Regions from separate parts of the Enterobacter sp. 4974935 genome, predicted to be linked through region 1. Evidence: predicted binding sites of a transcription regulator. Region 1 holds the regulator's gene; each other region holds the start of a gene.
What was found. The regulator PurR, encoded in region 1, represses purine synthesis genes. The targets are predictions, from matches to a motif close to CANGCAAACGTTTGCNTG.

Region 2: a site for PurR is predicted at 1,097-1,114, ahead of tusA (sulfurtransferase TusA). Genes of this name have one in related genera too.
Region 3: a site for PurR is predicted at 946-963, ahead of gltS (sodium/glutamate symporter). Genes of this name have one in related genera too.

Annotation. Positions count from the first base shown of each region.
Region 1 covers NZ_JBZWGT010000003.1:2,400,964-2,403,232, reverse strand. Annotated here, with positions in the region: gene punR (DNA-binding transcriptional activator PunR) at 1-598, shown strand, start outside; gene purR (HTH-type transcriptional repressor PurR) at 616-1,641, opposite strand; gene cydH (cytochrome bd-I oxidase subunit CydH) at 1,939-2,028, shown strand; gene AC4OVS_RS12660 (MFS transporter) at 2,189-2,269, shown strand, end outside.
Region 2 covers NZ_JBZWGT010000003.1:74,996-77,264, reverse strand. Annotated here, with positions in the region: gene AC4OVS_RS01480 (TRAP transporter substrate-binding protein) at 1-560, opposite strand, end outside; gene tusA (sulfurtransferase TusA) at 795-1,037, opposite strand; gene AC4OVS_RS01470 (7-cyano-7-deazaguanine/7-aminomethyl-7-deazaguanine transporter) at 1,207-1,872, shown strand; gene AC4OVS_RS01465 (DcrB family lipoprotein) at 1,945-2,269, shown strand, end outside.
Region 3 covers NZ_JBZWGT010000003.1:4,244,469-4,246,737, reverse strand. Annotated here, with positions in the region: gene xanP (xanthine/proton symporter XanP) at 1-894, opposite strand, end outside; gene gltS (sodium/glutamate symporter) at 1,120-2,269, shown strand, end outside.

The DNA of each region.
Region 1 (2,269 bases):
GCGGACCCGGCAGATGATCGTCGATTTCTATCGTCATTTTTCCGACGTCGAACTGCGTGTGTCGCAGGAAGTGTTCAACGGCGTATGGGATGCGCTGGCGGACGGCAGGGCGGAGATGGCGATTGGTGCAACCCAGGCGATCCCGGTTGGCGGGCGCTACGCGTTTCGCGACATGGGCATGCTGAGCTGGACCTGCGTGGTCGCGCGCGATCACCCGCTGGCGGCGCTGGACGGGCCGCTGAGTGATGACACCTTACGCAACTGGCCCTCGCTGGTGCTGGAAGATACCTCCCGCTCGCTGCCCAAGCGCATTACCTGGCTGCTGGATAATCAGCGCCGCGTGGTTGCGCCGGACTGGGAGTCGTCAGCCACCTGTCTGAGCGCGGGGCTGTGCGTTGGCATGGTGCCGGTGCATTTTGCGCGCCCGCGCATCGACGCGGGAGAGTGGGTGGCTCTGACGCTGGAAAACCCTTTCCCGGATGCTGCATGCTGTCTGACGTGGCAGCAAAACGACGTCTCGCCCGCCATGGCCTGGCTGCTGGATTATCTGGGAGACAGCGAAACGCTGAACCGGGAGTGGTTGCGGGGACCAGCGTAGCTGGCCCCGTAAAGAGATTAACGTCGGTAGTCGCGGAACGGACCGTCGGCAACGGAACGGCGTTCAATCAGGCGCGGGTGGACCTCAATGGACTGGGACTGTTCTCGCTTGTTGACGATCCTGTCCATCAGCATATTGAAGGCCGTTTCACCCAGCGAATCTTTCGGCTGGTGAATGGTGGTCAGCGCCGGGGTAAAGAAACGGGCGTTGCGAACGTTATCATAGCCGATCACCGAGATGTCCTGCGGAACGCGAAGGCCGAGTTCATCCGCCGCGCAGAGCGCGCCCATTGCCATGATATCGCCGCCGCAGAATACAGCGGTAGGGCGATGCGGCTGGGAGACGATCTGCTGCATGGCGCGATAGCCCGACTCCGGCTCGAAATCGCCCTGGACAATCCAGTTTTCTGGCACGGTAATCAGCGCCTCTTCCATCGCTTTCATGAAACCGGCCAGACGGCCAGCACCGGTGTTACGCTCCAGCGGACCCGGGATCACGCCAATTTCACGATGCCCGCGTTCTACCAGATAACGCCCGGCCATGTAGCCGCCTTCAAAAGCGTTATCAATAACAGAGTCGGTGAAGTCTGCGCGCGCCTCGCCCCAGTCCATCACTACCATCGGAATGTGGCGATACTCTTCCAGCATGGAAAGGACCGACTCGGGGTATTCAGAACACATTACCAGCAGGCCGTCGACGCGCTTTTGCGCCATCATTGACAGGTAAGCGCGCTGTTTTTCAATGTTGTTCCACGCGTTGCCCAGAATCAGGGTATAGCCTTTCTGAAAGCAGTTTTTTTCAACGGCTTCGATGATTTCAGCAAAGTAGGCCGCTTCACTGCTGGTGGCCAGCAGGCCAATCGATTTGGTGTGATTAACCTTCAGGCTGCGGGCGACGGCACTTGGCGAGTAGTGCAGCTCTTTGATTGCCGCCCAGACGGCATTACGCGTCTCTTCAGCGACGAAACGCGTTTTGTTAATAACATGTGATACGGTTGTAGTGGAAACGTTTGCTCGTTTTGCTACGTCTTTAATTGTTGCCATTAAATGTCACTCCAGACCATATCCTAAGCTCCTGAAAAAATTGAAGGTAAACGTTTGCCTTCTCTCACCCTTATCACGCAAACATGAGTTGCGACACGCCGGGAAAACGACACAGGACGTCAGGAGGGGGTCAGTGGCCGGTACGCTAATAAATTTAGCGTGGAATTTTGTCCTATCTTGATGAAAAGGGGAAGAGGTAAAGTGGATATCCGCTTAAATCCTGGAAGATTTTTGACCTGAACTGTGTAAAAATGAGCAAGCTCACTTTTCGTAGGGTGAATAAAAGGAGAAAAATTGATGAGTACCGATCTGAAGTTTTCGCTGTTTACCACCATTGTTGTTCTTGCCCTGATTGTTGCGGGTGGTTTAACCGCTGCGCTGCACTGATTTAGGTGGAGGGAGAGTCTTCTCCCTCCCTTGCCGCTATTGTTACCTCTCCGGCAAAAATCTTTTGCCAAAATGTTAACTTCTCATTTTTTGTGATTGATGTCATGCTTTTGCCTTCTTAGTCTGTGCCGGGTAACGGCACGGTATCCGGAGTCTTTTCATGAAAATCAATTTTCCCCTGCTGGCCCTGGCGATTGGCGCCTTTGGGATTGGCACCACTGAATTCTCCCCGATGGGGTTA
Region 2 (2,269 bases), 2.3 Mb from region 1:
GAGTTCGCCCCCATCGCTTTCAGCGTGGCCAGCGCCACCGGGCTACCCTGAACGCGGATCTTCTTCCCTTTCAGGTCTTCCGGTTTAACGATTGGCTCTTTGGTGATCAGGTTGCGGGTGCCGGAATCCATCCAGCCGAGGAAGACCAGGCGCGATTTCGGGTTGGCGGTCAGCTTGTCGCCAATCTGCTTGCCGATATCCCCGTCGATCACCTTGTGCATGTGGTCTTCATCGCGGAATACGTAGGGCAGCGTAAACACTTCGATATCCGGCAGGATGGCGGCAACCGGCGCCATAGAGACGCGGATCATGTCTATCGCCCCCATCTGCGCCTGCTCAATCATCTGCTTTTCATCCCCCAGCACGCCGCCGGGGAAGACCTTAATCTCCAGCTTGCCATCGGTTTGTTGTTTGAGTTTTTCACCCATCTGCTGAACCGCCACCACGTTCGGGTAGCCTTCAGGATGCACATCGGCGGCTTTGATGGTCTGGGCAGAAACGGTGCAGGCAAAAGCAGACAGGCACAGAGCAGCCAGTAACGGCTTGAGGGTCGTTTTCATTGAGTCAACTCCAGGGTAGTGAAATAAGCGTTAAAACGATGTTTTAGTTTTTGACGTTTAAAAATTAGACTACGGCTGGAAAAAGGAGGGTGAAGCGCCTCACAAAAAGCGCGAAATTTTGAAACGATGGTTCGAAATTGTGATGAGTACTTGTCGGGTGGCGGCTGCGCCTTACCCGACCTACTACACCCGTAGGCCCGTGCAAGCGAAGCGCCGCCGGGCGTCAGGCCGCACTTACCCCTTACGAATCAAATACCGGTACGGCAAGGTCTCGGTTTGCTGCGCCACCAGCTCATGTTCCATAAAGGTACAAAAGCCGGGGATATCACGGGTGGTAGCCGGGTCATCGGCGACGATCAGCAGCGTTTCGCCGCTCTGCATGTTACGGACGGTCTTACGCACCATCATTACCGGCTCCGGGCAACGGAGGCCCTGAGCATCAAGCGTGTGGTCTGGGCTGGAAAACAGGTCGGTCATGTTCTTCTCGTTCAGGTAAAAACGGCTGTAGTTTACGCCCCGCTATCGCCAATGCAAACCAGGTTAACGATTGCGTGAAAATTAGCCATTGCAAAGTGTCGTTAAAGCAGTATCATGCGGCGGCTTTATTGGGTTCCCTCACCCCAAATATTAATCAAAAAGGTACAATATGAACTCCTTTACACAATCGCAGCGCGTCAAGGCGTTGTTCTGGCTTTCGCTATTTCATCTGCTGGTGATCATCTCCAGTAACTATCTGGTACAGCTCCCCATCTCCATTTTTGGTTTCCATACCACCTGGGGCGCGTTCAGTTTCCCGTTCATTTTCCTTGCGACGGATTTAACCGTGCGTATTTTTGGCGCACCGCTGGCGCGGCGGATTATTTTTGCGGTGATGATCCCGGCACTGTTTGTCTCCTACGCCATCTCCTCGCTGTTTTACATGGGAAGCTGGCAGGGCTTCGAAGCCCTGACGCATTTCAACCTGTTCGTCGCGCGTATTGCCGCCGCCAGCTTTATGGCCTATGCCCTGGGGCAGATCCTCGATGTCCACGTGTTTAACCGCCTGCGTCAGAACCATCGCTGGTGGATGGCACCAACGGCTTCCACGCTGTTCGGTAACGTGAGCGATACGCTGGCCTTCTTCTTCATTGCCTTCTGGCGCAGCCCGGACGCCTTCATGGCAGAACACTGGATGGAAATCGCTCTGGTGGACTACGCCTTTAAGGTGCTTATCAGCCTGGTCTTCTTCCTGCCGATGTATGGCGTGCTGTTGAATATGCTGCTGAAAAGACTGGCAGATAAATCTGAAATCTCCGCATTGCAGGCAGGTTAAGGGTTCGCTTTATCAGTTGTGATAAGATGAACGAATGAGCCGCTATGGCCGTTTATCGAAAGGAAGAAGTCAATGCGCAATCTGGTTAAATATGTCGGGATTGGCCTGCTGGTTGTTGGCCTTGCAGCCTGTGATAACAGCGACACCAAAACGCCTGCTCAGGGCGCGTCAGCAGAAAGCAACGCCACCGGTCAGCCGGTGAGCCTGATGGATGGCAAACTCAGTTTCTCTCTGCCCGCGGACATGACCGATCAGAGCGGTAAGCTGGGCACCCAGGCGAACAACATGCACGTCTACTCCGATGCCACCGGGCAAAAAGCAGTCATTGTGATTGTCGGTGACGATACCAACGAAGATCTGGGTGTGCTGTCCAAACGTCTGGAAGATCAGCAGCGCA
Region 3 (2,269 bases), 1.8 Mb from region 1:
CTGCTCGGACACGTCGGAGGTGGCAGTGATATCGCCAATGGTTTCCAGCGAGGTGATCATAAAGACCAGCATCAGCGGCAGGAGAAGACTCCAGTCAATGCCCAGGCCGTAGTAGAGCGGCGTTGGCACGGTAATCAACGCGCTGTTGGTTGGGGTGGTGTTTTCCGGCAGCATGCCCAGCGCCCACGCCAGCAGGTAACCGGCCGCCATGGCGATCACCAGCGAAGCCACGCGCAGGTACGGGTTACGCTGGCGGTTAAGCAGAATAATGATCGCCAGCACCACGCCTGCCAGCAGCAGGTTTTTCGGCGCGCCGAAGGTATGGTCGCTCATTGCCGCGTAGCCGCCCCCGATGGAGGTCAGACCCACCTGAATCAGCGACAGGCCGATAATCATCACCACCACGCCGGAGACCAGCGGGGTGATCACCCGGCGCGCAAGGTGCAGAACGCGGGAGATTATCATCTCTGTGCAGCTTGCCAGCATCAGGGTGCCGAATAGCGCCGCCATCATCGTCGGGACATCTGCGCCGCCGGTTTTCAGTGCCGTACCGCCCATGATCAGCGGCGCCACAAAGTTAAAGCTGGTGCCCTGAATCGACAGCAACCCCGAACCCACCGGACCCCAGGCTTTAATTTGAATGATGGAGGCTACACCGGAAGCGAACAGAGACATACTGATGATGTGTTGCGTATCCTGCGCCGGTAACCCCAGCGCCTGACAAATCAGCAGAGCCGGCGTGATGACCGCAACGAACATCGCCAGCAGATGCTGGCAGGCGGCAAACAGGGTTTGAGGCAGCGGGGGACGATCTTCAAGGCGGTAAATCAGTTCACTGTTTTGCTTCTGCGCAATCGGTTGCGCATCAGCAGACTCCAGAGTGTTAACAGACATCGGCGGCAATCCCACGGTGGAAAAGCGGGCATTTTAGCTGACCACCTGGTAAAAGCAAACGATTGCCGGCAAAAAAAAGAGAGAAAATCTGCCGGTGTGAGCAGGTTTTCTACAACGAACAGGAAAAAAAAATTACACTTTTCGCGCCGGCGGCTCATGACGAGCATCACCCGGCCCAGGATAACGCCGCGTGTGTATGGAACACGCGCATAACAGGAGCCTTTTATGATTCATCTCGATACGTTGTCGACCCTTGTTGCCGCAACGCTGGTTCTTCTGCTTGGTCGCAAGCTGGTACACAGTGTTTCCTTTCTGAAAAAGTACACCATTCCTGAACCTGTCGCCGGTGGATTGCTGGTGGCGCTTGCCCTGCTGGTGCTGAAAAAAAGCATGGGCTGGGAAATTGATTTTGATATGTCCCTGAAAGATCCGTTGATGCTGGCCTTCTTTGCCACTATCGGCCTGAACGCTAACCTCGCAAGCCTGCGTTCAGGCGGCAAGGTGCTGGGCGTGTTTCTGATTGTTGTGGTGGGCCTGCTGCTGATGCAAAACGCCATCGGCATCGGTATGGCGTCGCTGCTGGGGTTGGATCCGCTGATGGGTCTGCTGGCGGGGTCGATTACCCTGTCAGGTGGTCACGGAACGGGCGCGGCGTGGAGCAAGCTGTTCATCGAACGCTATGGCTTTGAAAACGCAACGGAAGTGGCTATGGCCTGCGCGACCTTTGGCCTGGTGCTTGGCGGGCTGATTGGCGGCCCGGTGGCGCGCTATCTGGTGAAACATTCCACTACGCCGGAAGGCAGACCAGACGATGAAATGGTGCCGACCGCGTTCGAAAAACCGGACGTTGGTCGCAGCATCACCTCGCTGGTGATGATTGAAACCATCGCCATGATTGCCATCTGCCTCACCGTGGGCAAAATCGTTGCGCAATGGCTGGCGGGAACGGCTTTCGAACTGCCAACCTTTGTCTGCGTGCTGTTTATCGGGGTGATCCTGAGCAACGGTCTGGCGCAGATGGGCTTCTACCGCGTCTTCGAACGCGCGGTGTCCGTGCTGGGGAACGTCAGCCTGTCGCTGTTCCTGGCGATGGCGCTGATGAGCCTCAAGCTGTGGGAACTGGCCTCGCTGGCGCTGCCGATGGTGGCGATCCTGGCGGTACAGGCCGTGTTTATGGCGCTGTATGCCATCTTTGTTACCTGGCGCATGATGGGCAAAAACTATGATGCGGCGGTACTGGCTGCGGGTCACTGTGGATTTGGTCTGGGAGCGACACCAACGGCCATCGCGAATATGCAGGCGATCACCGAACGGTTCGGCCCGTCGCACATGGCGTTTCTGGTGGTGCCGATGGTGGGCGCATTCTTCATTGATA